Regions from separate parts of the Halalkalibacter sp. HAAS-P014 genome, predicted to be linked through region 3. Evidence: predicted binding sites of a transcription regulator. Region 3 holds the regulator's gene; each other region holds the start of a gene.
The links. The regulator Rex, encoded in region 3, represses fermentation and respiration genes when NADH is low (regulators of the CRP and FNR family bind a similar motif). The targets are predictions, from matches to a motif close to TTGTGAAATATTTCACAA.

Region 1: hcp (hydroxylamine reductase) is a predicted target of Rex. The motif match lies at 2,161-2,178, and genes of this name have one in related genera.
Region 2: AC1FXZ_RS09550 (TIGR04053 family radical SAM/SPASM domain-containing protein) is a predicted target of Rex. The motif match lies at 5,988-6,005, and genes of this name have one in related genera.

What each region holds. Positions count from the first base shown of each region.
Region 1 covers NZ_JBWQTV010000002.1:216,489-227,050, reverse strand. The annotation lists gene AC1FXZ_RS01850 (CBO0543 family protein) at 37-636, shown strand; gene hcp (hydroxylamine reductase) at 797-2,089, opposite strand; gene pflA (pyruvate formate-lyase-activating protein) at 2,243-2,971, opposite strand; gene pflB (formate C-acetyltransferase) at 3,113-5,344, opposite strand; gene nirD (nitrite reductase small subunit NirD) at 5,585-5,905, opposite strand; gene nirB (nitrite reductase large subunit NirB) at 5,936-8,350, opposite strand; gene AC1FXZ_RS01820 (NarK family nitrate/nitrite MFS transporter) at 8,640-9,950, shown strand; gene fabF (beta-ketoacyl-ACP synthase II) at 10,050-10,562, opposite strand, start outside.
Region 2 covers NZ_JBWQTV010000011.1:177,829-188,390, forward strand. The annotation lists gene AC1FXZ_RS09515 (SLC13 family permease) at 1-29, opposite strand, end outside; gene AC1FXZ_RS09520 (amphi-Trp domain-containing protein) at 326-607, opposite strand; gene AC1FXZ_RS09525 (thioredoxin family protein) at 863-1,186, shown strand; gene AC1FXZ_RS09530 (small multi-drug export protein) at 1,313-1,756, opposite strand; gene AC1FXZ_RS09535 (carbon-nitrogen hydrolase family protein) at 1,923-2,684, opposite strand; gene AC1FXZ_RS09540 (Crp/Fnr family transcriptional regulator) at 3,052-3,741, opposite strand; gene ric (iron-sulfur cluster repair di-iron protein) at 3,967-4,674, shown strand; gene AC1FXZ_RS09550 (TIGR04053 family radical SAM/SPASM domain-containing protein) at 4,795-5,934, opposite strand; gene AC1FXZ_RS09555 (hypothetical protein) at 6,177-7,016, opposite strand; gene AC1FXZ_RS09560 (ABC transporter ATP-binding protein) at 7,186-8,922, shown strand; gene AC1FXZ_RS09565 (alpha-hydroxy acid oxidase) at 9,037-10,176, shown strand; gene AC1FXZ_RS09570 (DMT family transporter) at 10,299-10,562, opposite strand, start outside.
Region 3 covers NZ_JBWQTV010000030.1:29,524-40,085, forward strand. The annotation lists gene AC1FXZ_RS20840 (MFS transporter) at 1-103, shown strand, start outside; gene AC1FXZ_RS20845 (M20 family metallopeptidase) at 294-1,601, opposite strand; gene AC1FXZ_RS20850 (hypothetical protein) at 1,971-2,315, shown strand; gene groL (chaperonin GroEL) at 2,563-4,206, opposite strand; gene groES (co-chaperone GroES) at 4,259-4,543, opposite strand; gene AC1FXZ_RS20865 (CPBP family intramembrane glutamic endopeptidase) at 4,930-5,655, shown strand; gene AC1FXZ_RS20870 (YdiK family protein) at 5,652-5,870, shown strand; gene AC1FXZ_RS20875 (DoxX family protein) at 5,977-6,507, opposite strand; gene tatC (twin-arginine translocase subunit TatC) at 6,692-7,444, opposite strand; gene AC1FXZ_RS20885 (twin-arginine translocase TatA/TatE family subunit) at 7,462-7,644, opposite strand; gene AC1FXZ_RS20890 (redox-sensing transcriptional repressor Rex) at 7,782-8,417, opposite strand; gene AC1FXZ_RS20895 (ABC-F family ATP-binding cassette domain-containing protein) at 8,668-10,562, shown strand, end outside.

The DNA of each region.
Region 1 (10,562 bases), on a different contig from region 3:
GAGCCACAACAAATCGTCTATAAAGGTGTGTAAGAAATGAATCAGTACATAAACATTGGAGCAAACCTAGAAACATTTATTTTATTGACGGTTATAAGCATTGGTGTCAGTGGACTTATTTTTATTCTAAGGATAGAGTGGAGACGCTACGGAGCTTTGTTTTTAATCAGTGCGAGTGTAGGACTTATTCTTTGTCACATCTTTGTTAAGTTAGGTTTTTACGCTTACCCTTACCGACTCTTTCCACACATATCTTCAATGCCTTTTTTAGCAATTATAACTTCTTTCCCCTTACTCGTCTTAATCGGCGTAAGGTATAGCCCTCAAACATGGGCTTGGAAAATTCCCTTTTATTGGACGATAATTCATATAGGGATGTTTATTGAAACACTTGTATTAACGGAAACTCAGATTATTGAGTATGTATTTAAATGGGATTTTTGGGACTCGTATACTTGGTGGTGGATATATTTTCTTACCTTTGAATGGGTTGGAGGAATGATCATACCTGAGCATTTACGGAAACCTCTTAGTATTTACCACCTTCAATATGGGAAAGTTGGATGGTTTATTATTCATTTTATTTTAATTGTTACAATATTCTTAGGGGGGTATTATTTAGGTTCATTACAGTAATAATTGAAAACAAAAGCACGGGAATGTTTCTCAAAAGCTCAAAGTTTAGTTTGCCATAGCTCCGTTTGCTAAGTCCCTTGAGAACAAACTTTTGATATTGATGTAACGATGCTTTGAAACACTCCCGTATAAAGAAAACCTCATGAACTTCTATCTTCGTTTAGTTTAAAGTTAACATCTCTCTCATATCTTCTTCTGCTGTTGTAATCAGTTTCAAATCAAATGCTTCTTGTAACACATTCAAGACACCTGGGGTAATCCACTCTGGTGGTTTGGGTCCAATTCGAATATCTTTAATACCTAAGCTAAATAAACCAAGAAGAATGGCCACTGCTTTTTGTTCAAACCACGACAATACGATACTTACAGGAAGTTCATTCACTTCACAATCGAATGCTTCAGCTAAAGCTAGTGCGATTTTTACTGTTGATACAGAGTTATTACACTGTCCTAAATCAATATAACGAGGAATACCCGTGTCAGCTACAGTGCCGAAATCATAATCATTAAAACGGAACTTCCCACATGAAGTCGTTAAAATCACCGTGTCATTTGGTAATGAAGTTGCTAATTCACGATAATAATTACCACCAGGACCTGGCGCATCACAACCTGCTATAACGAAGAAACGTTGTATTTTGCCTGCTTTTACAGCATCAACAATCTCAGGTGCAATTCCAATCACTGTGTTATGGTGAAACCCTGTTGTTAACTGTTCATCACTTTTCATATCTGCATCCGGTAAAGATAATGCTTTTTCAATTAAAGGAGTAAAATCATCGTTAATTATTTTTTCCACTCCTTCTAAGCCAGCAATATCATATGAGAAGAAGCGATCTGAATAGCTTCCTTTAATCGGCATGACACAGTTTGTTGTAGCTAGGATCGCACCAGGGAATTTCTGAAACAAACGACGTTGGTCAAACCATGCTTTCCCTATATTCCCTTTGAGATGTGGATATTTTTTTAATTCCGGATAACCATGGGCTGGCAGCATTTCAGAGTGAGTATAAATGTTAATACCTTTTCCATCTGTTTGTTTAAGTAATTCTTCCAATGCAAATAAATTATGACCTGTTACAATAATCGCTTTTCCTTCGACTTTATTTTGCGAAACCGTTATAGGCTCAGGAATTCCTAATTTACTTGTATGGGCTTTATCCAAAAGTTCCATTACTTTAACTGCTGACGTCCCTACTTTCATTGCCATATCAATATGCTCTTGCATATTGAAGTTTGAATTTGTTAATGTCATATACAAAGCCTCATGTGTAGTAGCATCGACATCTGGATCCGAAAAACCTAACTGCCTTGCATGAGTAGCATACGCAGCTATGCCTTTTAACGCAAATACAAGTGTGTCTTGTAAGCTTGCAATATCTTCATTTTTCCCACAAACGCCAACGACTGTACATCCCCCAGTCGGAGTTTGCTCACATTGGTGACAGAACATATAATCACCCTCCAATTTCAATAAGTTTAATCTTTTATAATATGTATTTTATATATATCTTTAAGTGAAATCTGTGACATTGATCACATTCCCGAAATTATTTGGCAAAAATAAAAACAGCTGTGAATAATACCACTAGCTGTTTTTAACATTTTATTTATTTAACAGAATAGCCTTCGCTTCCGAGATTTTTTCTTCAGTCGGAGGCTCAACACCTTCCAAAGCATAATCTAATCCTAGTTCTTTCCACTTATAAACACCTAACTTATGATATGGAAGAACTTCAACTTTTTCAACATTATTTAGTTGATCAATAAACAAACGTAAATTTTTCAAATCATTCACATCATCTGAAATTCCAGGAACAAGTACATGGCGGACCCATACTGGCATACGTTTACTTGAGAGATATTTAGCAAACGTCAAAATATGGTCATTTTTCATACCTGTTAAAGCTTGATGTTTTTCTCGATCAATATGCTTCAAGTCTAGTAGTACTAAATCTGTTAAGGACAATAATTTATCTAATTTCCGTAAAAATTCAGGATGTTCTTGGAAACAACCACCTGAAGAGTCAATTGTTGTATGAATACCTAATTCCTTACACTTTGTAAAAAGTTCTATTAAAAAGTCGAGGTGAAGCAACGGCTCTCCACCGGAAACGGTAATTCCACCACCACTACTTTCAAAATAGGGCAAGTAAGATTTTACATCCGTAACAATTTCATCAACTGATGTATCTTTGCCTTCACCAATTTTCCACGTGTCTGGATTATGACAATATTGACAGCGTAACAAACAACCTTGCATAAAGACGATATATCGTAATCCTGGTCCATCTACTGTTCCACATGTTTCTATTGAATGAACTTTTCCAATCATAACTATCCCTCATTTTCTGTGATAACCAAGGTGACTTAGAAGAATTGCCCCCATAAGTTTACTATCAGTTTTTGTTTCATTTAGGGGGCATTCCCATCAAGGAATCAAAAAGGGGAAAGGCACCCTTTTTGATAAAAACACCTACAGTGATTCGTGGAATGTACGATTAATAACATCGATTTGTTGATCACGTGTTAATTTAATGAAGTTAACAGCGTAACCCGATACACGAATCGTTAATTGTGGGTACTCTTCTGGATGTTCCATCGCGTCAATCAACGTATCACGATTGAATACATTAATGTTTAAGTGATGGCCCCCTTGTTTTGAATATCCGTCAAGAATCCCTACTAGATTTGATGTTTGATCCTGATCTTCTTTACCTAATGCTTTTGGTACAATGCTAAACGTGTTTGAAATACCATCAAGTGAGTACTCATATGGAATTTTCGCAACGGAAGTTAGTGAGGCAAGAGCTCCTTTTTGGTCACGACCATGTAATGGGTTAGCCCCTGGTGCGAACGGTTCTCCTGCTTTTCTACCGTCTGGTGTATTCCCTGTCTTTTTACCGTATACTACATTACTTGTAATCGTTAATACGGACATAGTTGGAATGGCATTGCGATACGTTTTGTGTTGTTTCAGTTTGTTCATAAATGTTTTCACAAGTGAAACCGCAATATCATCAACTCTATCATCATTATTACCATATTTAGGATAATCACCCTCGATTTCATAATCGACGGCAACACCTTGTTCGTCACGTATTACTTTTACTTTAGCATGTTTAATAGCACTCAAACTATCAGCAGTTACCGATAACCCTGCAATTCCACATGCCATCGTACGGATTACCTCTTTATCATGTAATGCCATCTCAATTCGCTCATAACTGTATTTATCATGCATATAGTGAATAATGTTTAGTGTGTTCATATAAAGTTCTGCTAACCAATCCATAGTTTTATCAAAGTTCGCAGTAACCTTATCGTAATCTAAATACTCATCAGTAATAGGTGCGAAAGCTGGTCCAACTTGCATTTTTAATTTCTCATCGACACCACCATTGATTGCATATAAAAGTGCTTTTGCAAGGTTAGCACGCGCTCCAAAGAATTGCATTTGCTTTCCAATTTTCATTGCACTAACACAGCAAGCAATCCCGTAGTCATCACCATAGCTAGCTCTCATCAAATCATCATTTTCATATTGGATTGAGCTGGTCTTAATGGACATTTTCGAACAGTATTCTTTAAAGTTATGAGTCAATTGGTTTGACCATAACACCGTTAAATTCGGCTCAGGAGCTGGTCCTAAATTGTCTAATGTGTGTAAGAAACGGAATGAGTTCTTAGTCACTAAAGGTCGACCGTCAACTCCAACACCACCAATAGACTCTGTTACCCATGTAGGGTCTCCACTAAATAATTCGTTATAATCAGGAGTTCTCGCAAATTTCACAAGACGGAGCTTCATTACAAAATGATCAACCAATTCTTGTGCTTCAACCTCTGTTAGCGTACCTTCTTGTAAATCACGCTCAATGTAAATATCTAAGAATGTAGATACACGGCCTAGACTCATTGCTGCACCATTTTGCTCTTTAATTGCTGCTAAATAACCGAAATATAACCATTGGAATGCTTCTTTTGCATTTTTTGCTGGTTCAGAAATATCAAACCCGTAAGAAGCTGCCATTTGTTTCAATTCTTGAAGCGCTCTGATTTGTTCTGTCATTTCTTCACGGTCACGAATTACATCTTCTGACATAGTCGATCCAGTTGTTGCTAATTCTTCTTGTTTTTGTTTAATTAAGAAGTCAAGACCGTATAATGCTACGCGACGATAGTCCCCTATAATACGACCACGTCCGTAAGCATCTGGAAGGCCTGTCACAATTCCTGCTTTCCGAGCCAATTTCATTTCAGGAGTGTATGCATCAAATACTCCTTGGTTATGGGTTTTACGATATTTAGTAAAAGTCTCTTCTACTTCAGGAGACAACGTGTAACCATATGATGCACACGAATCTTTTGCCATTCGAATGCCACCGAAAGGTTGAAGAGATCTTTTGAAAGGTTCATCAGTTTGAAGCCCAACGACTTGCTCTAAATCTTTGTTCAAATAGCCTGGACCATGAGATACAATTGTAGAAACAATTGATGTATCCATATCAACAACTCCGCCATTCTCACGTTCTTTTTTGCTAAGATCCATAATTTGATCCCACAATTTTAAAGAATGGTCAGTTGCTTTTGCTAAAAATTCTTCATTTCCTTCATATAAAACGTAATTACGTTGTATGAAATCTCTAACATCTACTTCATTTTCCCATTTTCCTTGTTTGAATGTTCTCCAGTAACTCATTAACATCACCCTCAGTCATCAAATTCAAATACGACTATTATAACTATTATAAATGTGAACTCATTCACAAAGCGAGGCGCAATCTTTTTAAGAAAAAGAATCTGATTCATTCGCTCTCAACTCGGCGGGAGTCATAACCTGTTGCTTACATTTATAAGATTACTATTTTATCTCCTTAAACAATGTGATAAAAATCACACCACACCTCATAATTACGTGACAATTTTTTGAACGGACTGTATATTTCTATACAACTAGAAAAACGTCATCATTTTGCATCTCAATACAATACGTTTGAACGTTGCCCGTATCAGGTGCCTGAACTTTTCCGTCCTCTAGAGAGATCCTCCAATCGTGAATCGGACAAAAGACATACTCACCACTAACAAGACCGTCTGATAACTTTCCTCCTTTAGGATGAGGACTCCTATTTTCAATAGCTTTTACCTCTCCATTTGAAAGCCGAAAAATAACAATTTCTTTTTGCCCGACAACAAATACTTGACCAACCTTACTTGGTATTTCATTATAGTTACTTAGTTTTATTCGAGTTCCGTTATTAATCATTACTACCTACCCCTCTCATTTTACATTCACCTATACATTCAATAACTCTCGTTTCGTGTAATAAACATCACGTATTTGTTCGTCTTCAATTGCTTGTTTCCAAGGTTCTTTATAACGAGTTAGTGTTTTCTCCAAACGTTTATTCAATTCACTTCTCACCTTACCATCAGCCAATACTTCTTGAACATGCTTTAACCCTAGCCGTTCTAGCCAAGTTGATGTACGCTCTAAGTAAAGTGCTGTTTCACGATAGTATTGCAAATAGGCTCCTGTGATCTCGAATACTTCATCCTCTGTTTTTACTTTACATAGAAGATCACCAGCCCGTAAGTCTGTTCCTCCGTTTCCAGCTACATAGATTTCCCATCCACCGTCAAGACCCACAATTCCCACGTCTTTTATTCCTGCTTCTGCGCAATTTCTAGGACAAGCTGATACACCCATCTTCACTTTGTGTGGTGTGTCTAACCGCTCAAACCTCTTTTCCAATTCAATTCCTAAACTCATAGAATCTTGCGTACCAAAACGACAGAATTTTGCTCCGACACATGTCTTAACTGTACGTAACGTTTTTCCGTATGCATATCCAGACGGCATTCCCAGATCTTCCCACACTTCAGGCAATTGCTCCTTTTCAAGCCCGTACAATCCAATTCGTTGTCCACCAGTAATTTTCAGCAGTTCGACATTGTATTTGTCTGCTACATCTGCGAGTCTCCGTAGATCTTTTGCTGTAGTGACACCTCCATACATTCTTGGAATGACTGAATACGTTCCATCTTTTTGTATGTTTGCATGCATTTTTTCATTTACTAAGCGTGAATCCCTTTCATCTACATATTCAGGATAAATCATTCCTAAAAAGTAATTAAGTGCTGGTCTGCATTTTGAACAGCCTTCATCGTTCGTCCATTCTAAAACATTCATGACTTCCCGAATCGTTGTTAACCCTTTTAACTTAATTTCTTCAACTACTTCATCACGACTTCGTGTTGTACAGCCACAAATTGTCTGTTTCTCAACTCTTTGCTCGAATTCATCTCCTAGTGTATGGACAATAATATCTTTAATTATCGGTTTACAACGGCCACAAGAACGCCCTGCATTGGTACACCCACCAACTTGTTCAACGGTTGTCAAGTTCTCTTCTTGAATAGCGTTAACAATTGTCTCCTTATCGATGCCATTACAACCACATACAATCTCTTCATTTGACATATTTGAGACATCATTTGCTTCAGAAATGCTCTCTGCTTGAAAAAATGAGATTGATGTAAAATTCGAGACATCTTCCTTTTTAGTTAACATCTTAAATAAACGATTACTGTCTTTCGTATCACCGTATAAAACAATACCGACTATGCGATTGTCCCTTATGAGTACTTTCTTATAGATTCCTTCATATTCATTATGAATAACGATTGATTTTGAAGTAGGATCATCATAAATTTCACCGGCTGAAAAAAGATCAATTCCCGAAACTTTCAATTGTGTCCCAGTAACCGAACCTTCATAACCTTTGGCTTTTTGGTTACAGAGAGTTTTTGTTAGAACTTTTCCTTGTTCATAAAGGGGGGCTACAAGACCATAAACCATTTCTCTATGTTCAACGCATTCACCTATGGCATAGATATTTTGGATATTTGTTTCCATATAATCATTTACAACAATTCCCCGATTTACATAGATTCCACTTTTTTCTGCCAACTTAACATTGGGTACAATACCTGCAGTCATTACCACTAATTCTGTATCAATGTTCGCTCCATCTTTAAATCGGATTCCTTCCACACGGTCAGACCCAATGATTTCAACAGTTTCTTTTCCCATCAGAAAATTCATGCCCTGTTTCTCTAATTCCTCTTTCAGCATAGTAGATGCAACTTCATCGAGTTGGCGCTCCATCAAATGGTCTACTAAATGAACAACATCAACGCTCATCCCAAGATGTAATAAGCCTTTGGCAGCTTCTAATCCCAGAAGCCCTCCTCCGATAACAACTGCCTTTTTAGATTGTTTCGAAACTTCCATCATCGTTTCACAGTCTTTAATATCTCGAAAACCAATCACACCGTCTTTCTCTACTCCAGGTACCGGAAGCACATACGGCAGTGAGCCAGTTGCTATAATTAATTTGTCATATTCTATTTCTTGCTCTTTATCGGTATGAACACGTTGATTATTCACATCAATTTTGATTACTGTTTCACCAGTAAATAGTTTAATATGATTAGATTCATACCAATGCTTATCATTTATAATGGTCTCTTCAAACGTTGTATGTCCTTGAAGAACATTTGAAAGCTGGATTCGATTATAGTTGGGGTGTGGTTCATTACCAATAATCGTTATACTAAATAGGTTTGGGGTAAGTTTCAAAATCTCTTCAATTGTACGAACTCCTGCCATCCCATTCCCTATCATTACTAATTTCATCTTATCCATATGTATCCCTCCATTATGCTCACCATTTCACAAGTTATGTTTTCTAATACACATACTACATAACTAAAAATCGTTTGAATGTGAAATGAATCACAATATCTAATCTAATTTACTTTTTACATGCCTCTTATAAAACACACTTTTATAGTTTATTTACTTTTTTAATAACTAGTTTTCTATTACACCCTTTCACTTTGTGACGAACATCACTTTCACCAGCTATATATACTTGTATGATGTTCATATATTAAATTGAATCTTATATAAGTAAATTATTGGAGGAAACATCATGGGAAGAATAAAAGATTGGAATCCAGAAAACACAGAATTCTGGGAAACAGAAGGAAAACGACATGCAAAAAGGAATCTATGGATCTCAGTACCATCTTTAATGTTAGCCTTTGTTGTATGGCAAATTTGGTCAGTCGTTGCTGTTAGGTTAAACGACATAGGTTTTACATTCACGAATGAACAACTATTTACTCTAGCCGCCATCCCAGGACTTGTAGGAGCAACATTACGTTTTGTGTATACTTTTGCAGTCGGCAAATTCGGTGGGAGAAACTGGACTGTTTTCTCTACTGCAATTTTATTAATTCCTACTTTGGGGATTGGTTTTGCAGTACAGAATCCCGAAACACCTTATTGGGTTATGCTTCTACTAGCTGCACTATGTGGCCTTGGTGGAGGTAGTTTTTCATCTTCTTCATCGAACATAAGCTTCTTTTATCCGAAAAAAGAAAAAGGAACTGCACTGGGAATTAACGGTGGTTTGGGTAATATGGGGGTATCTGTCGTTCAATTTGTTACTCCTTTAATTATTGTTGTAAGTACATTTGCTTTTATAGGTGGAGAAGGCCAGTTTTTAGCAAATGGACAAGAAATATGGCTACAAAACGCTGCTTTTATATGGGTTATTCCAATTATTATAATGACAATTGCCGCTTATTTTGGAATGGATAACCTTCCAACAGCAAAACAATCAGTAAAAGATCAATTTGTTATTGTCAAGCGCAAGCACACTTGGATCATGACAATTTTGTATGTGGCAACATTTGGTTCATTCATTGGATATGGTGCCGCTTTCCCTTTATTACTAAGTTCTCAATTCCCTGAGTATGTAGGATTAGCTTTCATCGGTGCCTTTTTGGCTGCAGCTTTTCGCCCTATTGGAGGATGGATTTCCGATAAGTTCGGTGGTGCTAGAGTTACAGCTTACCTTTTAGCGATCATGTCTCTTGGAGCACTTTCTGTAATTTATTTTAGTGGCCAGCAACAGTTTGTTGGGTTCTTACTATCCTTTTTAATCTTATTTATGGCAGCTGGAGCCGGTTCAGGTTCTACTTTCCAAATGATTCCTATTATCTTTCCAGCAAAAGAAGCAGCACCTGTCCTAGGCTTTACAGCTGCATTTGCAGCTTATGGATCGTTCTTTATTCCTCAATTATTTGGTTGGTCGGTTTCTACTACTGGAACACCAGTTACTGCGTTGTACTTCTTTATCGGATTTTATGTAATCTCTAGTCTGCTCAACTGGTACTATTATCAAAGGAAAAATGCAGAAGTTCGTTGCGATGATGTGACAAAGGACGCTGCCTAGATTATTTCCTTTTTAGGGGGCATTTCAAAGGTTCAAACCTTATGCCCCCTGCTTCTTTTTATTTCACAGTTTAAGAAATAAAGACTTATTTATTGATAATTAAAACTTTCTGAATGCCAATGTTACATTATGTCCACCAAATCCAAGAGAGTTAGATAAAACAACATTTACATCTTTTTCTTTTGCAATATTTGGAACATAATCTAAATCAAGTTCCTCATCAGCTGTTACATAATTAATTGTCGGTGGAACAATCCCGTCCTTCATAGCTAATAATGAAAAAATAGCTTCAATTGCTCCTGCAGCACCGAGTAAGTGCCCCGTCATTGATTTTGTTGAACTGATAGACAGTTGATTCGCGTGGGTACCAAAAATCTCTTTAATTGCTGTTGTTTCATATAAATCATTATAATAAGTACTCGTCCCATGAGCATTAATATAATCGACGTCATCCGGCGAGAGTTGGCTATCGGCTAACGCTAATTTCATCGCTCTTTGGGCTCCTTCACCATTCGGTGCGGGTGTCGTAATGTGATGTGCATCTCCCGTTGCTCCGTAACCGATGATCTCTCCATAAATACTTGCTCCACGTGCTAACGCATGATCTAACTC
Region 2 (10,562 bases), on a different contig from region 3:
ATTATGACAAGTGCTATTTCGATAGTCATTTCCCTCTCTCCAATCTTTCACAATCTCTATATGTAAATTCTCTCTTCTCATCAAATCAAATACTATACTGGTAATTCATATCGATTTACTATGATTTATGAATAAAAAAAGGCACATACTTTTTACAAGAAGAAGTATGTGCCTTTGGTTTTTCCAATCAGCTCAAGTATAAATAAATTTGATATTTACATTATATTAATCCGATAATTCTGATGTGTCAATACTTGATTGGTTTTTTATAGAAATTAATAATGTGCCTGCAAAATTTTATCTTGTTGTTTACCTTTTTGAGCTATTATTTTATTTCAATTTTCCCAGGCCCTTGGTTATCCCCTTCATACCAATCAAATTCTATTTCAAACGAATGCTTGTCACCCTTTTGCGTGTACTCGATTTCTGTTTTGACAACCTGGGTTGGTGCAACCTTAATTTCCTCTCCGTCTTGAACAAATACAAACTCTCCATTTTCCTTTAACTTGCGAGCAATCGTTTCAAGAAAGCTTGCAAATTCTTCTATCGATTGCTTTTCTTTATGTTTAATAAGATAATTTGTTACCATTTGCTGTTGTTCATTCATAGCACACACTCTCCTTTTAATATTTATATTCATTATAATAAACAATCTTTCGTCTCTACAATCATGTTCAATGAATGTTCTTACATGCTAAAAAAAAATTTTATTGCATTTTTTCATTGAATGACATACATCATAAAATCAATTGAAAGTACGCTTTACTAAGAAGGCGAGTTATTCTAAGTTTTAACCGTCAATCCAAATAAGTAAAATTAAATAGAATTAACACAATGAAAGCGAATTAGGAGGGAACATTCAATGAATGAACTAACATCACTCAACATGGTAAAAACATTTATTAGCAGAAATTCGCTTAGTTTTTTATACATATCAAGAACTAATTGTGGGGTATGCCAAGCTTTATTACCCCAAGTAAAAGAAATGTTGTTACAATTTCCTACTATCCATTTAGGTTATATTAATGCTGATCATGTTGAAGAAATAGCTGGAGAGCTTTCCATATTTACTGTACCCGCCCTCCTTTTATATGTTGAAGGAAAAGAATTTATAAGAGAAGCTCGGTTTGTACATTTAGATTCTTTACAAGACAAAATAAGTAAAATTTATAATATGTATGGGTAGTATAAAAAAACAGTTAGCAATTTTTAATCCTCTTTAAAGCAAAAAGCTCCTGCTTCAAAACGAGTTAACGAATTGAGACAGGAGGTTTTAGCATTTTATTATCAAGCAGCTATCTATCTATTACAATCATTGAACAAACAAGTCAAAACCAAGCATCGTAATAATCCCAAAAATCAATGTCCATAATGCTAAACTGACTGTCATCCAAATTAATGTTCCATTTTTAGTCGCACCTAAAGATAACCCAATAAAAGCAGCGATATGGATACCTATTAAAATAGGGCCTGCCAAAGCAAGACCTGGCAGCCCGTACTTATTCCATACGTTTGTTGCACGCATACTACGTTTTGATTGTGCTTTTCCCTTCTTTTTTTGACGATTTGCGAACCAGACTTTTACCTTTTCAAACCCGATTACTAATGGAATAACTGTACTCAAATTACCTAAAAACGCAAGAAGCATTACCCAAAAAGGCGATAAATCCCGGATAATTCCAACCGGGATCACTAAGGCTATCTCAAACCATGGAATAGCTGCAGCTAGAAAAACAAGAATGTATTCATATATCATGAAAGACCTACCTAACTATTTAATCTTTACATTAATTCTAACTAATTTACTAAGCTGAAGACAAATCGAATACTCAAAAAAACAATAGCATTTAATTAATATGTAGAAATATTAATTAAGAATGAAATAGGAACTGATGAATGCTGACTAGAGATACACACATTCTTTAATTAACCTTAATAACTTTAAAATTAGCAGAAATTAAGTTCATCTCTTCTAGATCCCATTCAAAAATGATAATTGCCGATTCAGCTGATTTATAGGAAAGCAGTCGTTTCCCATTCTTAATTACAGAACTTTCAGCTTCCCAAAAGGAGACTGTTTCATCTTCCCCAGTACGATTACAAACAAATACGGGCAAGCCTGTATCTATCGACCTTTGTTCCCATTCACCATTCGGCCCATGTAAACCAGGCCCCCATGATGAAGGAGCAACTAGAATCTTCGCTCCTTTTGCCAATAATGTATCAGCCACATTTTTTGTATATGCATCTGCGCATATTAAAACACCAGCTTTTATATCCTCTAATTCAACCGGTTCAACAACCTCACCTGATGTAGACCAGTTATCTACTTTAGCGACTTTCTTCTGACTGCCAATTAATTCACCTTTTGAATTAATCACAAAGACAGTATTGTATAATTCATCTGCCTTCGATCTTTCTGCGCAACCTAAGAATACAGTTGCATTTATCGATTTAACAATGTTCTGAAGGTGTGTCATCCATTTATCCGGTTGTTCATTAATCCAATCCGTTCCAACCTTCCGAGAAAATTGTAGCCCGCTTGTAGCAAGCTCTGGTGTTATAATCCAATCAACCTTTTCCTCTGCTGCACCCAATACAGCTGTTTCAATCAGATCTTGGTTGTAGGCTATATCACCGGCTATAGGCAATAGATGTAACAAAGCAACTCTAATCTTCTTCACAAAGAACTCCTTTCTTAAAATCCAAATAAATTTATAAATGATTAATTAGACAATATATTATACTATTCTGACATAGATTTAGGAAGAACACACTAGCTTATTTTGATTTATCTTATCTTGGATCTTAAGGGTATCACTCCGGCCTTCTGTGTCCCTCTTTTCTCTTTTTCTGCACTTTCAAGGCTTCAGTCCGGCCTTTTGCTTCATATTTGGTTGTCTCATACGTTAGTATTCCCTCTCTTTACAATGATGTTCCCAAGGGCTTCTACGTTACCATTCCTTTAATAAATCCGATTATAAAGCGACCTTTTTTGTTCTTTACAAAAGGCTCCGGAAAAGGTGAAAGTCAACCTTTTTCCGGAGCCTTTTAAATAATTTCTTCTTCTAATTTTTTTGAATGGATAAGGAAATACCCTTCTTCATCGGTGTCGATTAGTTCTTTTTTTCGCAAACGATTAATCGTACGATTCATCGTTTCTCTTGATGTGCCAATCATATTAGCTAATTCTTGATTCGTAAATTGTGAAGTGAGTTTGTATTTTTCATTAAACTTTATTCCATTTGATTTACCTAAACGGATGAATAACATCACAATTTGTTCATACGTGTCACGTAAAATTTTTTGTTCTAATCGATTTTGAAGGTCAACGATCTTTTCACCTAACACTTTGAACATTTTAATACATAGTTCTGGATATTTAAGTAGGATTGCTTCAAACTGTTCAACCGGAATGACAATTAAGTCAGCAGTTTCAAGAATCTCAGCATGCGCTGGAAAGTCCCCTTTCCGGAAAAAGCCTGCGTGTGGAAACATATCACCGGCTTGGAGAATGGATACAATTTGTTCTTTTCCTGATAAATCTGTTTTGTGTATTTTCACTTTACCAGAATGGATAAAAAACACTCGATCTAATGGTTCTCCCTGCATAAAAACAAATGATCTGGCTGTATATGTCCGTAATTGTGAAATATCAACGATTGGCTGGATCTCGGTTTCCGAAAGCTCTTTAAAGAGCGAAACAGCTTGTAAATGTTTTTTTATCATTGCTAACTTCATCTTTAAACCCCCTTATTAGCAAGCAGCTTACATTTTACCTTCAATTGTACTAACTTAACAGAGCTAAAACTGTGATCACTGTCACTGTTTGTAAGATGAATGTTTTCAAGTACTAGCGAATTCTAGACCAGTGATCTATCTCACAATGTCTTTTATAAATTATTGTTATTCTTTAGCTAGATCCAAAAAGCTACATCCAAAACTTTAATTTATGGAGGAATTATCATGGAACATACATTTACTGAAACATCGATTGTAGGCGATATCGTCACAAAATTCCCAAAGGCTGGTGACCTTTTTAAAGTTTATCGTATTGATTTTTGTTGTGGGGGAAACCGTCCACTTATAGATGCAATTAATGAGAGACAATTATCTCCTGAGGAAGTATTAAATAACCTAAATAAACTTTATCAAGAAACATCAGCTCTTCATGCATCTAGAATCGAATGGGAAAAGGCATCGTATAGTGAATTAATTGACCACATTATTCACAAACATCATCGCTACCTTAAGGAAGAATTGCCTCAATTAAGTCCTTATGTCACAAAAGTACTACGTGTGCATGGTGGAGCGCAGCCACATTTAGCTGACATTCATCGCTTGTTCAATGAGTTACGTGTTGAACTGGAGCAACACCTAATTAAAGAGGAAACGGAAGATTTCCCACTTATTTTAGAAGTTGAACAAAATCGCACAGAAGAAAACATCCAAAAGTTACAAAAAGTCGTTGATGAGCTTGAAAACGAACATAGTCACGCTGGTGACATTCTAAAGAAACTTCGTGACGTTACAGATGATTTCAATCCTCCAGAAGGAGCGTGTGGTACGTATCGTCTCGTCTATCAACGTCTTGAACAGCTTGAAGCAGATATGTTCCAACATATTCATTTAGAAAATAATGTGTTGTTCCCACGAGCAATCGCTGAAGCATAAGTTTTTACTAACTAGTTATTCCACAATCTATTCTCACAATACAAAAAGGATTGTCTATCATTTGACGATCCTTTTTGTAATTTCTCGATCTATTTGATTCACATAATAAAAGCATGGACGCTATTGTCCATGCCCTATTTTTTCTCTCTTCCTCTGTTTCCTCATTACTTTAGGAATATATACACAGAACGGTTCGCTTTCCATGTAATCCCCAGTCATCGCATATGCTCGAGACCGAGATCCCCCACACACTTGGCGAAACTCACAAACCCCACACTTGCCTTTAAATTTATCTGGATTACGTAAGTCTTTAAAAATAGGTGAATCCCGATAAATGTCAGCCAATGGAGTAGTACGAATATTTCCGGCTTTTACTGGCAACAATCCACTCGGAAATACGTCTCCTGTATGTGAAATAAATACAAAACCATTTCCATCATTGACTCCTTTTGGCGCTCTTCCTAACCCGTCAAATGGTCCAGTCAGACCTTTTGTCAATGCGTCCTCATAATGAATCACTTGATCAGGAGTGATGGATTCTCTCATCTTTTCTTGAATTACGACACGTCTGTAATGTTGAGCCGCAGTTGTTTTAATATCAAATGAAACGTTTTTGCTTAGCTTGTAAAGCCAGCGAAACACTTGCTCATGTTCTGCTGGTGAAATCATATCGTTTTCTTTTCCCCTACCTATTGGTACAAGGAAAAACACACTCCAAAGTACACATCCTAGCTCCTCTACTAATTTCGCCATCTCTTCAAGTACATCAACATTATACCTAGAAACGACAGTGTTTATTTGAATTGGAATTTCCAGCTTATGCAGATAGGAAATAGCGTTCATTGTTAACTCAAACGAACCCTCCGTCCCTCTAAAATGATCGTGTATTTCAGCTGTGGGTCCGTCTAAACTAAATGCCCACCTAGCAAGCCCAACTTCCTTCGCTTTCTGAATAGCTTCTTTAGTGACATTTGGAGTTGCGCTTGGAGTCATTGAAACCCGAACACCTTTTTTGATTGCATATTCTGCAATGTCATATACATCTGGACGCATAAGTGGATCTCCACCAGTAAACACCAACATTGGATTATCCATTTCAACTATGTCATCTATCAGTTTTTTTCCTTCATCAAATGTTAGTTCAAGTGGATGACGATGGTACTGAGCTTCTGCTCGACAATGAAGACATTTTAGTTCACATGCTCTTGTTAGTTCCCATATAACAATAAATGGATTTTTGTTGAAATCACGATTAAACATCTGGGTCCCTCCTATCAGATCACTTCTATTATAAGCTTCTAGCCGATCATAGATAGTGAGGTGCATCACAATAAAAGCCACATCTGTTGCGAAGTTTTTATGTTTTTTTTAATGTATAGTATGAAGCTTAACTCGAGCTAATAGTCTGTTAGGTGATTAACGTAAAAAAGCTCTTGTCAAAGGATACTTTCGACATGAGCCTTAATAGTAGTTTTTCACTAATGGATAGATGATTGGCCTTTTTAATCAGATTGTTTTCCCACCTGAGAAAACACCAGGTTTCTGGAATAAATAGCCGAAAAAATAGTAACTAGATAAATACAAGGAAGCACAAATAAATTCCTTACTTTCAATATCCCTATGCGCATTAAAAAGACATCAATGAACAACATTGTTATAAAGGTGGTTATTTTTCTTTTACTTTCTTTACCTTTTAACAACCATGCAGTTAACCCAGTAACAACAACACCAATAATAGGTGCAACTATAAAGTGTTCTTTCCAATTAAACTTTTTCCCTTTCCCGTACTTAACCTTCCCTAGTAAAGCGAATAAAAAAACCATATTCATCCACGTTGTTTGGATCATATTAAAAAAAGAAACAAATAATATAAACGGATTTTTTCTTTCTAACCCTTTTTGCCATAAATCATTAAAAATAAAGGAAGCAAATATTAAAATAAATGTGTACTTTGTTCGCCACCAATTATGTTGAAATACTCCTAATCGTAAAAATAGCTTCTCAATTAATACAAAACACAAACTACAGAACAACTTTAGTTTCCATCCAAGCTTAAAAACATTTATAAATAACGCTGCAATAGGTACATAAAAAAATTGTGACCCAACAGAACCTAATATATTATCTAATTCTTTCTGTTTTACAAAGCCCGGCTTATAGACATATCCATTAAAAAGAGCAACAACAAAATAATCAAAGAAATAAGCAAATCCAGTATATGAGAACAATAGGGTTATATGTTTCTTCCGTTCTTTGCTTTTCATAAAAACAAGTATTAAAAAAACAGCTTGGATAATCCCTAATATAAGATAGGGATACTTATTAGATCTTCTATTTCTCATTACAAGAAGGTCCTTCCATAATGTAATTTGGTGATTAGTTGTAAGATATACAACATTGAATAAAATCATGTATTCCATAGTACTAATTTCTAGGCACACCAAAATATAGTTTCATCCTTATTCCGTGTTATGATGATAAAGTTAGAACACCATATAAGGAGTTTACCTAATGGAAAAAGAACAAACTACCAACCTTAAGCCATTTTTGTCTCTCATTTTATCAACAAACATTCCTAAGCTAGCCCTTTCTTTTGGATTAATCGGAAGTCTTATTACGACTCTTGTCGGCCTTACTATTCCACTGTTAGCAAGAGAAATGGTAGATGGGTTTGCTATAGGGTCTTTAAACTGGCTCTTAATCGGGCTAATTGGGGTCGTCTTTATCGTACAGGCTGTGATAGATGGTTTCTCAACCTATTTACTAGCATATACAGGGCAGAAGATTGTATCCAAATTACGTGAACAAATGTGGTTCAAACTTTTACGCTTACCTGTAAAATACTTCGATAAAAAAACAAGTGGCGAATCCGTCAGTCGTGTTGTAAATGATACTGGCATCGTAAAAGATCTTATATCACAACATTTCCCTCAATTTATCACAGGTATTATTACGATCATTGGTGCGATTACTATTTTAGCGATAATGGATTGGAAAATGACACTCCTCCTAATAATTGCCGTTCCTATCACTGCATTCATTATGTTTCCACTTGGACGGAAAATGGCGAAAATCTCGCGTGGTCTTCAAGATGAAACTGCGTCATTTACCGGGAACATTCAACAAACACTTAGCGAGATTCGCTTAATGAAAGCCTCCAATGCTGAGAATGTTGAAGAAGCTAAAGGAAGGAAAGGGATCGGCGCATTACTGGGGTACGGGCTAAAAGAAGCGCGTATCTTTGCACTCATTGGACCATTGATTTACCTTATCATAATGGTGGTCATTGTAATTATTATCGGCTATGGTGGTATTCGTGTGTCTGAGGGTACGATGACTACAGGCTCTCTCGTTGCCTTTTTACTTTATCTGTTTCAAATCATTTTCCCTATAACATCCTTTGCGATGTTTTTTACTCAGCTTCAAAAAGCAAAAGGTGCAACAGAACGAATCATTGAAATTTTAAATCTCGAAGTAGAGGAAGGACAACAAGGACTGGCAATGGATATAACCAACCTGCCTATTCAAGTTGATAATGTTTCGTTTGCCTATAGTGAGGAAGAGCAAGTTTTAAAAAATGTCTCTTTTGAGGTCAAACCTGGGAATATGCTCGCGTTCGCAGGCCCGAGTGGTGGAGGGAAAACAACAATGTTTGGCTTGCTTGAGCGCTTTTATGAACCTACCTCTGGTGAAATTCGGATTGGCACTACGCCTATAAGGGAGTTATCAATGAATTCATGGCGAAGTCAGATTGGATATGTTTCTCAAGATAGTCCGATGATGGCAGGGACCATTCGTGAAAACCTTTGCTATGGCTTGAAAAATGCTACAAATATATCAGATAGCCACTTATGGAAAGTGGCGAAAATGGCCTTCGCTGATCAATTTATTAAAGAGTTTCCACAACAGTTAGATACAGAAGTTGGCGAACGTGGCGTTAAGCTCTCCGGAGGTCAAAGACAGAGAATTGCTATCGCTCGTGCTTTTCTACGGGATCCAAAGATTCTCATGATGGATGAAGCAACAGCTAGTCTAGACAGTCAATCTGAAGCAATTGTACAAAAAGCCTTAACACGACTTATGGAAGGTCGGACAACCTTCGTCATTGCCCATCGCTTATCCACCATAGTTAATGCTGATAAAATTGTGTTCATCGAAAAAGGCCAAATAACAGGAATGGGCAGCCATCGAGAATTAGTCGATACTCACCCATTGTACCGTGAATTTGCTGAGCAGCAGTTCACTTAACACATAAGAAAAACAGGGAACTATCCTCTGTTTTTACTAAAAAATCGATCAGACGAATGAATTTTTTTCACACAGCTATAGAACCACATGATATGTAGAAAGTAGGAGTTGAAAATGACTATTGAAAACCGCGATATGCTAATGATGAATATAAGCAAAGAAACAGATTTCCCACTAACTTTTGAAGAATGGGAACAAAAAGCAGCTGAAAACATGCGCGCCGGTTACGGCTACGCAAGCACTGGTGCTGGCAGAGAAGAAACAGCAAAAAGAAATTCAGAAGCTTTTTCTAAATGGGCGATCGTACCGAGAATGTTAAACGATGTTTCAAATGTAAATATGGGTATTACTCTTTTCGGTCGCCGTTATGATACTCCATTTTTCCTGGCTCCTATCGGAATGCATCTGCTTGCAAATGAACAAGGGGAGCTTGCTACGGCAAAAGCGGCAGCGACTTTCAACGTACCATTTATCGTGAGTACCATCTCAAGCTTTTCGATAGAAGAAATATCAGTGGCTGCTCCGAACAGCCCTAAATGGTTTCAACTATACTTTTCAAGTCATCACCCTGCCATCTCCTATAGTATGGTAGAAAGGGCAGAAAAAGCCGGTTATGAAGCCATTGTCATTACCGTTGATACAGTGATGGCCGGCTGGAGAGAAGGAGACATCCGAAGTAAGCTCTCCCCATTATCACAAGGATTTGGCAAAGGGAATTATTTAAACGACCCTGTCTTCATGAATTCCTTGCCTAACCAAGATCCAGACACTATCATAAAGGGGATTTTAGAAAATATCCAACACCCTTCCCTAACCTGGGAGAATATTGCTGAGATTAAAAAGCGTACAAACTTACCTGTTTTACTAAAAGGAATACTACATCCTGATGATGCAAAATTAGCGATGACATACGGGGTTGATGGAATTATTGTCTCAAATCACGGTGGTCGCCAACTTGATGGGGTTATTGCGTCCATTGATGCATTACCTACTATCGTGGAAGCTATCAATGGCAAGATTCCTGTATTATTAGACAGTGGTATCAGACGAGGAATCGATGCAGTCAAAGCTTTAGCTTTAGGTGCAGACGGGATTTTAATTGGAAGACCATTTCTATACGGTCTAGCTGCATTTGGGCAACCAGGGGTAGAAAAAGTACTTGAACGATTTATTCAAGAAACAGAAGTGTCCCTTGCACTTTCTGGAATTCCTGATCTAACTAAAATTTCGAATTTAAAGATGAAAAGGGATTAGAAACATAATTTTCTCACTATTTTAATAGTTCATTTATCAAATTAAATTATTTGGATTTAATAATAAAATAATGTCTTTTCTTGGAAAAGACATTATTTTTTGTTTTGCCTTTAAAGCAAAAGCTATGAAACACTCCGATCCACCTTTTTTGACTCTTTCAAAAATGTCTGAATCATATTAGCGTTTGTCGACAACAAAACCCCTATCAAAATAAGCACCGTTCCAACAAATTGAACAAAAGTATAGCTCTCACCTACAAGAACAGCTAAAAGAATCGTAAATAAAACTACTAAATGATAAAAATTTGAAGCTCTTGCCGGGCCAACTTGCATGACTCCCTTACTCCAACAAAGAAATGAAATGACACTTGGGAAAATACCTAAATA
Region 3 (10,562 bases):
GTATCTAACATTAGCCATTGTGGTTTTCTTATGTATCTTTTTATACTATTCTCTGCATGGGAAAAAAGCTGCAGATCAAAAAATGTATTCAAAAGCGAGTTAGGAACATTACAATTAATATATCGCGACAGCACTCTTCTATAATGAGGCGTCCATCATGCATGGGAGCCTCATTTTTATTACTACCTTAGAAGCTCAATAAAGAAAAAAGCCTCTCAAAAAGTGCACTGAATCCACAAGAAGCAACCCAAAAATCCTGACGTTACTCCACATAAAGTTTAGCGGAAATAAATTTAAAATGACCTAAGATAGTTAATTGCCGCCTCAGCATATACCTCAGCAGATTCTACTAAATTCTCCACTGATACCCTCTCATCATACCCATGGATAGTGTGTTGCAGCCCTGGACCATAAAGGACGGTATCAATGCCATTGCGTCGGAAATGACTGGCATCACTTGAAGCAAGCAAGAGTACGCTGAAGACGGGTTCTTCCATTCCGAAGACACGCTGGATTCCCCGTTCTGTTGCTCGCACAATTGGACGATGCTCTAAGGTCCAGTTTGGGTCATTGTAGGGTACCATTGGCTCTACAACCACACCTGGGGCTACAGCACTGACAAGATTCCTAGCAACATCAAGTACAAACTCAGGTTTCATACCAAATGGAATTCGGGTATCGACTTTAATGATACATTTGTCTGCGATGACGTTCACATTTGTTCCACCCTGGATTACACCAGGATTGTAAGAGGGACGATAAAGTAACTGTGATAGTAAGGGATTTCCTAGACGCTGAGATAGGAACCACTCAGTATTGTACAGAAGTTGACCAAGCTCTGCCGGAGGCGTTGCCTGGAGCTCCAATAGCTTTGCTAGCGCTTCGACCGCAGCAGCTCCTCTTCGCACAGCAGATATTCCAGAAAGTGGATGTTGGCTGCCATGCCCAGCCTCACCTGGTATGGTCACCTGCATCCATCCCTTGGTCTTCTCACCGGCATTCGGATGATAAGGGTGCGTTGGTTCACCAATCAGACAAGCATCACCCTTAATCAACCCTTTATCCAGGAGCGAGGACACCTCAATGCCACCAGTCTCTTCATCCGGAGAGGCAATAACTCCTAGGCTACCTTTCAAATTAAGAGTGGGGGCTAATTCCTGAAGTAGTCCTGCCACAAAAATCTGTGATGCTAAGCCTCCTTTCATATCGGAGGCTCCCCGCCCCAACAGCATACCTGACCTAACTTCTCCTGAGAAAGGTTCAAAGGTCCAACGTGAACGATCACCTGCAGGTACGACATCTGTATGTCCACAAAATAGGAGGCGTGGACCATGTGTCCTGTTTAAGGGAGCATCACAGACCACGGTGACCAGCCCATTTTCCTTGCGGCGATGCTCGGTAACGAAGAACCCTTTTGCTGCTAAGTAGTGGCTAATATAGCGTCCGATTTCCACTGACCACTTCTTAAACTCTGGCGATGGATTTACAGATGGAATTCGAATAAATGAGGCAGCAAGTTCAACTAATTCTTGTTTCCTTGACCTTATCAGTTGCCGGACCATTCTGTTACTCATATAAATACATCCCTCCATGTTCAGCATTCGTCGTTGTATCTCTATACTATTCTATGTGCTGTTCCTAGAACATATCTCTTGGGGGACTTAATTGTAAAATTATTCCACAGAAAATATAAAACAAAGTTGGAAAGAGGGGCGTCAAAATAGGAGGGAAAGAGCCCTTATAGTGGCTGTGACTGGTAGAAAGATCGTGGAAGAGGAACTCTTCATTTTTTTTGTGCATCACAGTGAAAAAGTTGCTGCAGATGGAAGGATGGATCAAGGATGGACGTCATGATTAGTGGAATCATTTTGTTAATGTTATCCATTCTGTAGTTGCCTTTAAATTCCTGTTTCTAAAAACTGGTTACAAAAAGGGATATAGGGAAAAATAATAGAAAAGGAGGGATAAGAATGAGTAATCAAGAACACAGTCATCACGTTCACGAGAACCATCCTCACAAGCACAGTAGTGCTTGTGGTCATACGAAAATACGTCACAATGACCATATTGATTATGTCCATAATGGGCATTTGCATCACGAACATAATGGCCATTGGGATGAATGTAACATTCCCGTTAGTGATAAGAATCCTGATGGATGTAATGAAATTAGCTGCGGCTGTGACCACTCAAATGATTGTGGTCACGAATTAGTACCACATGGTGATCATATGGACTATTTAGTAAATGGACGATTACACCATGTTCACGGAGATCATTGTGATGATCATGGCCCCGTGGAACTTGTACAATAATCAATAGAGTGAAAAAGGTGGTTCTCAAAAGACTTTTTGCCTTTGAGACCACCTTTTCTTATCATATTCTTAAATAGGTTTAAAAATAAATTAAGAATAGATACAAAAAAATGAAAAAAGAAGCCTCTCAAAAGTTCAGTGAACTTTTGAGAAGCCTCCGTTAATTAACCTCAATGTTAGCAAAATGTTAGCATTTCACTCTCACCTTACCAACAAACCCAATAATACCAAGGGTTCGAGGGGCGGATTACATCATGCCGCCCATTCCACCCATACCGCCCATGCCGCCCATGTCAGGCATGCCTGCGCCACCAGCATTTTCTTCTGGTTGGTCAGCGATAACAGCTTCAGTAGTTAGGAACATAGCTGATACACTTGCTGCGTGTTGAAGCGCAGAACGTGTAACTTTTGTTGGGTCAACAATACCAGATGCAACCATGTCTACCCACTCGCCAGTAGCAGCGTTGTATCCTTGGCCTACGTTTTCACCTTTAAGACGCTCAACGATAACAGATCCTTCAAGACCTGCATTGTGTGCGATTTGGCGAACTGGCTCTTCAAGAGCACGTAGTACGATGTTAACACCAGTAGCTTCGTCACCGTCAGCTTGAACTGCTTCAACTGCTTTGATTACATTTACAAGTGCCGTACCACCACCAGCTACAATACCTTCTTCAACTGCAGCACGAGTTGAATTTAATGCATCTTCAATGCGTAGTTTACGCTCTTTTAGTTCGGTTTCAGTTGCAGCACCAACTTTAAGAACTGCTACACCACCTGCAAGTTTAGCAAGACGCTCTTGTAGCTTTTCTTTATCAAACTCAGAAGTTGTTTCTTCAAGTTGAGCTTTAATTTGGTTAACACGTGCAGCGATTTGATCAGCAGCACCTGCACCTTCAACGATTGTCGTGTTCTCTTTTGTTACAACAACTTTTCCAGCGCGTCCTAGTTGATCAATTGTTGCAGACTTAAGGTCAAGACCTAGGTCCTCAGTGATCACTTCTCCACCTGTTAATGTTGCAATATCTTCAAGCATTGCTTTACGACGGTCACCAAATCCAGGAGCTTTAACAGCTACTGCGTTAAATGTACCACGTAATTTGTTCACTACAAGTGTCGCTAGCGCTTCACCTTCAACATCTTCAGCGATGATAAGGATTGGCTTACCTTGTTGCACAACTTGCTCAAGAACAGGAAGAACTTCTTGAATGTTTGCAATCTTCTTGTCAGTGATAAGAACGTATGGGTTATCAAGAACTGCTTCCATCTTATCAGAGTCTGTTACCATGTATGGAGATGCATATCCACGATCGAATTGCATACCTTCAACTACTTCTAGCTCAGTAGAGAAACCTTTTGACTCTTCAATAGTGATAACGCCGTCGTTTCCAACACGGTCCATTGCTTCAGCGATGATAGAACCAACTTCGTCATCAGCAGAAGAAATAGCAGCAACTTGTGCAATTGACTCTTTTCCTTCGATTGGCTTAGAAATGTTCTTAAGCTCTTCAACTGCAGCTACAGTAGCTTTTTCAATTCCTTTACGGATTACCATCGGATTCGCACCAGATGTAACATTTTTAAGACCTTCACGGATCATAGCTTGTGCAAGAACTGTTGCAGTTGTTGTTCCGTCCCCTGCAATATCATTTGTTTTGCTAGCTACTTCAGCAACAAGCTTAGCACCCATGTTTTCGAATGCATCTTCAAGCTCGATTTCTTTTGCAATCGTTACACCATCATTAGTAATTAATGGAGAACCGAATTTTTTCTCAAGAACCACGTTACGTCCTTTTGGTCCAAGCGTTACTTTCACAGCGTTTGCAAGTGCATCAACACCACGCAGCATAGCGCGACGAGCGTCTTCACTAAACTTAATATCTTTTGCCATGATAATACCTCCTAAAAGTTATTTTATATGTAGAGACTAAGCTCTTTCGTTATTAGCCGATAATTGCAAGAATATCGCTTTCACGTAAAATTAAATATTCTTTTCCTTCGTATTTCACTTCAGTACCAGCATACTTTGAAAAGATGATAGCATCTCCTTCGCTTACTTCAAGAGCAACGCGCTCACCGTTGTCAGTCACACGACCAGTACCAACAGCTACCACTTTTCCTTCTTGAGGCTTTTCCTTCGCAGAATCTGGTAATACAATTCCGCTAGCAGTTTTTTCCTCTGACTCAACTAGTTCAATTACAACACGATCACCTAATGGCTTTAACAAGGAAAACACCCTCCTTCAAGACCTTTAATTTAATTTTATTATTAGCACTCAAGTGCGTCGAGTGCTAACACAATTATTATAATAATCATAACTGGGTTTATTTGCAAGCTTTTTGCAAAAAAAAATTGTTAAATTTCCACTCGTTTTCTTTACAAAAGTTTATAACCATCGTGTAAGAAACCCTACATAATCAATACTATAGTTACATAATGTAGTAAAAGGTCAAGCCATAAGAGAAACAAACCTTCTTTATCTTATCCAATATAAACCATCCTAATTCACAGTACTTCAATATTGCATCAAGGCTTTCCTTCAGCTTTTATGTAATACATATGGTAAAATATGAAGATGCATTTTGAGAATTTTTAACAAAGGAGTATTGCACATTGAATAAACGCTATTGGTGGATTCTAATTACATATGTACTAATGCAATTTTCCGCAGTTCCTGGTGTCTTGCTATTACGCGAACTTGGCATACCACGAGAACAAATTCCTGGAGTATGGACTTTATTTAGTTTCAGCATGGGCTTGATCATTATCTTGCTTCTGCTACGTCCCGATATGAGAGAGCGACATCTTAGAAAAGATCGCTCCACAAGAGGGGAAGCCATTCGGTGGTCCATTATAGGGGTATTTTTAGTATTTGCTGCTCAATACGCAGCTGCCTTAATTAATATGTTTGTCTTTGGAGTTGAACCGGGTTCCGAAAATACAGAGGTTATTGTGAATTATGCAAAAGCTTTTCCTGCTATGATTATTGTGGTTTCTATAATAGGCCCAATCCTTGAGGAAATAGTTTTTCGTTTAGTTATTTTCGGTGCACTGTACAAGCGCTTTAACTTCTGGATTGCCGGCTTTGTTAGTTCCTTTATTTTCGCTGCGATCCATATGGATTTTGAGAATTTACTGATCTATACAGCCTTAGGCTTTGTATTTGCCTTTTTATACGTTAAAACGAATCGTATTCTCGTTCCAATTGTGGCACATGTAGCCATTAACCTGTTTGTTTCTATTGTTAATGTATTATTAGCTGATCGCCTTGAAGATTGGATTGAACAGTTAGAGCAGCTTGAACAAACAACATCATTTATCATTGGAGGATTATTATGAAAGCATCTCCCATGTTTATGGCACTCCTCTACTTTTCCATCGGTGTGTTACTAATCTTTTTTGCCATTCAAAATGTTAGCAATGCTGGTTGGAACTTTTGGAGTTATTTAATTGTTTCATTTGCTGCAGTCGATTTCATGATTGCTTACCGCTTTTATCGCTTGCGTAAAGTAATTAAACAACTTCAGCAACAAAATAAGAAGAAGAAAGACTAGTAATACACTGAAACTATATTGATCTAAACGAAAAGGGGATGTGCCAAGAAGGTCTGAACTTGACCTTTTGACACATCCCCTACTTTCACGATCTATCCCTCAAAATTTAAGCCACTTTTTTTAATTTTGCTTCAAAACGTGGTTCTTTGCTTCTCATTTTACTACTAATAGCATTTTTCAAATATGGTAATACCCAACGATCTCCACCGTAGCGTCCTGCATTTGCACCTGCTACTAAAATGAACATCGAAATCATGATCATCCAAGGATTTGTCGAAATTGTTCCTGCAAACAAGAATGACATGTTCATCACGACACCGAAGAATGCTGCTGCTGAAGTTAGTACACCTAAAATGAGTCCTAATCCTACCAATACTTCTCCCCACGCTACAACTACACTAAATAAATCTGCATTCGGAATAGCGAAGGTTTCCAAGAATGTTACGTAGTTCGGATAAACAAGCGCTTCTCCATTCACTACTGGATTTGCTACTGATCCTTGTAAATATCCACCTGCATTAAAATCTCCTGTTACTTTGCCCCAGCCTGCTGTTAACCAAGCCCAACCTAAGTAAACACGTAAGAATAACCATAAACCAGCTATATATTTGTTTTCTCTGAAAAATTGTCCAATCATTATAGAAATCCTCCTTTTAGTATTGCTCAACTCTTCACAAATACTTGTGAATGTTTTCACAACCTTGTTATAACCATAGTATAAAACATCAAAACAGGCTTGACTACCCCACTTGGCTAGTTGTCAAACTTTGTTCACTATTTCACAAACGGTAACTAAAAAAGAGTGTTGCCATTGTTGGCAATCACTCTTTGCTCGCTTCTTCTCGTTCTCTCTCTAACCGTTTAACTTTTCGATACGTTAAGTAAGAGACCCAAATACTAAATTCATACAGCAGTAATAACGGCAGGGTCACCATTAAATGAGATAAAATCTCTGGTGGTGTTATAAAACCAGCGATTACAAGTAAGATAAAATAAGCAAATTTCCTAAATTCGGTTAATAAAGCCGGAGTTAAAATTCCTAACCGTGTAAAAAACATCATGATCACTGGCAGTTGAAACAACAATCCAAACGGAATTGTTACTTGAAATAAAAATTGAAAGTACTCATTTATACCATATTGTTCGGTAATCCCTAATCGTTCAGATAAATTCCCCATAAACTGTACGATAAATGGGAATAGCACAAAATACGCAAAAGATAGCCCCGTTAACAGCAAAATAAAAGCAAACGGAATATAGGCAAGTGTTGCTTTTCTTTCTTTCTCATGGAGTCCGGGACTAACAAAAGCCCAGAGTTGATATAAAATGATCGGAAAAGTAATAATAAGTGCACTCGCAAACGCAAATGTCATAAAGACCCGTATCGGATCTGTCATTTTAAATGCATTCATCGGTAAATCTTGAGCTGTAGGTGTGCTTTGTAAGTAAGTGATTAATGGTGTAGCTAAAAAAAAGCCGGCAATAAGAGCCACAATGAAGAAGACTAAAGTTATCATAATTCTTCGTCTAAGCTCCACTATGTGGTCCATTACCGACATGTCTCGTTGTTCCATTTATAGCCCCTTCCTACTTAGGCTTTATCGTTATCTTTTTTCTTATTTTCATCTTCATCTGCTAAGCCTTTTGTTGCATTCTTAAACTCACGTAATGTATTTCCAGCAGCTTTTCCTAACTCTGGTAACTTCTTTGGACCAAAAATTAATAAAGCAACGATCGCAATTAATGCGATACTACCTGCGCCTAAACCACCCATGGGTAGCACCTCCTTGTCCTAATTACTATTATAGAGCGTGTTAAAAAAGATAGCAATGACTCCTTATGGTTGGAAATTTGTACATGCTATCTAAGGTACTTCTAGTAGGCTAAAACTTGTCCCATTTTAATAACCTTTTATACCGGGTAATGCTTTAAAAAATACACTAATGCTTGTAATTCAACTGAAAGGTCAATATGGTGGACGCGTACCGAATCTGGTACATCAAGTCTTGCTGGAGTAAAATTTAAAATGCCTTTTATCCCTGATTCTACTAACTGATCAGCAATCTTTTGTGCTGCAGCTTGTGGTACAGTTAAAATAGCAACGGTTACCTCAGGGTCCAGGACCTGTTTTAAGTCTTTTAGATGGTGGATGGTTACTCCACCTACTTCCTCACCTATTTTAGTCTCATCCACATCAAAAGCCTTCACAATGTGTGTATTATTATTCTTTGAGAAATTATATTGTAAAAATGCAGTTCCTAAATTTCCAACACCAACTAGAATAACCTTCGTTAACTCATCATGATCAAGTGTTTTTCGAAAAAAGGAAAGCAAATAATTCACATTGTAGCCATATCCTTTTTTTCCAAGCGCACCAAAATATGAAAAATCACGTCTAATTGTTGCTGAGTCGACTTTTACGGCCTCACTTAATTCTGTTGATGATACTCTTTGTTTTCCCGAGGCAGAGAGATTCTCCAAGAACCGATAATAGAGTGGTAATCGCTTTGCTGTTGCCTGTGGAATCTTGGTTTGATCAATTTTCATCTATTGCCTCCCTCCTATTATCCTTTGTATGGCTTTAAGAATAACGTTATTGTACACTATTTCACACAGTTTGTAATCGTTTTACAAAACTGTTCATTAAGTTGTTGAGAAATCTATTCTACGATACACTAAAGGGAATAAGCAAAAGATTTATTTTTCCTATTTTTACTTGAAGCTATATATACTGAAATGTCATCTAGTCTAAATAAAGCAATACAGAATTAACTTTAGTTAGTTAGGAATGAAAATCATGATTATTTTACAATGTATAAATATTTCTAAAGCATTTGGGGTTGACCCCATCTTAACAAATATTAAGCTTGATATCCAAACAGGAGAGCGCGTGGCCTTGGTTGGTCGAAATGGTGCGGGAAAATCAACCCTCTTAAAAATCATTGCTGGTCAAATTTCTCATGACAGTGGGCAAGTTATGATGCCAAAAGGAATGAATCTAGGTTATCTAGCACAAAACACAGGTCTTGAGTCTGAATTATCGATCTGGGAAGAGATGTTAACCGTATTTGCTCCACTTCGGAAAATGGAGCAACAAATCCGAGATATGGAAATGCAGATGTCCGACCCAGATTTACTTCAAAACAATCAAAAATATGAAAAGCTTTTAAAAGAGTACGATCAACTTCAACTTTTGTTCAAAGATAAGGGTGGGTACCAATACGAAGCTGATATTCGTGGTGTGCTCTCTGGAATGAACTTCGCAGATTTTGATTACGATACAAAAATTGCAACGTTAAGTGGCGGCCAAAAAACAAGACTTGCTTTGGCAAAGCTATTGTTAACTAAACCGGACCTCCTTATTCTCGATGAGCCTACTAACCATCTTGATATCGCAACGCTTACGTGGCTTGAGCAATACCTAATCGGTTATAAAGGGGCAATTTTAATCGTTTCCCATGATCGTTACTTTCTCGATAAAATCGTTACTTCGGTTGTAGAGATTTCAAGAGCGAAGTCAACGAAATATCCAGGCAATTATAGTGCCTACCTAGATGAAAAAGCGAAACGTTATGAATTAGAATTAAAACAATATGAAAAGCAGCAAGATGAAGTAGCAAAATTAGAAGATTTTATTCAACGAAATATTGCAAGAGCATCGACAACGAAGCGAGCACAAAGCCGGAGAAAACAACTGGATCGCATGACATTACTTGATCGTCCAGCAGGGTCAGAAAAGTCAGCTTCCTTCTCTTTCATGATCGAACGACAAAGTGGTAAAGAAGTTCTCCGAGCGACTGATCTTCATGTTGCTTATGGAGAGGAGACGATTTTTAAAAACGTAACCTTCGATCTTGACCGTGAAGAAAGTGTTGCGTTAATTGGTCCAAATGGTGCAGGAAAATCAACGTTATTAAAAGCATTGATGAACGACATCCCTCTTACAGACGGGACGATTCGTTTTGGCAGCAATGTAACAGTCGGCTATTACGATCAAGAACAAGCAAATTTAAAATCGAACAAGCTTGTTCTCCATGAGCTTTGGGATGACCACTCACTTTTGCCTGAGAAAGAAATTCGCACGGTGCTTGGAAACTTTCTTTTCAGTGGCGATGATGTGTTAAAGCCAGTCTCTACTTTAAGTGGGGGTGAAAAGGCTCGACTAGCGCTCGCTAAGCTAATGATGAAAAAAGCAAATCTTCTCATTCTTGATGAGCCTACTAACCATTTAGATCTTGAAGCAAAAGAAATATTAGAAAACGCCTTAATTGACTATCCAGGAACATTGTTATTTGTATCCCATGATCGCTACTTTTTAAACAGGATTGCAACGAGAATGGCTGAGCTAGAAGATGGGCAAATCACCAATTATCTTGGTGACTATGATTATTATATTGAAAAGAAAGAAGAAATGGCTGAGCGTGAATTGTTGAACCAGCAAGAAAATGCTACATCAAGTCAATCCACTAGTACTTCAGAAGGAATACAATCAGACAAACGTTCCTATGAGCTCGATAAAGAGGCCAAGAAAGCCGAACGACAACGTCTGCGAAGAATTGAGGAAATAGAAAATAAAATCGATTCTCTCGAAACTGCACTAGCTGAAAAAGATGAAGCACTTTGCGACCCTGCTATTTATTCAGATCATGAAAAAGCTCAAACACTGCAACTAGAAATCGATGAAACACAAGC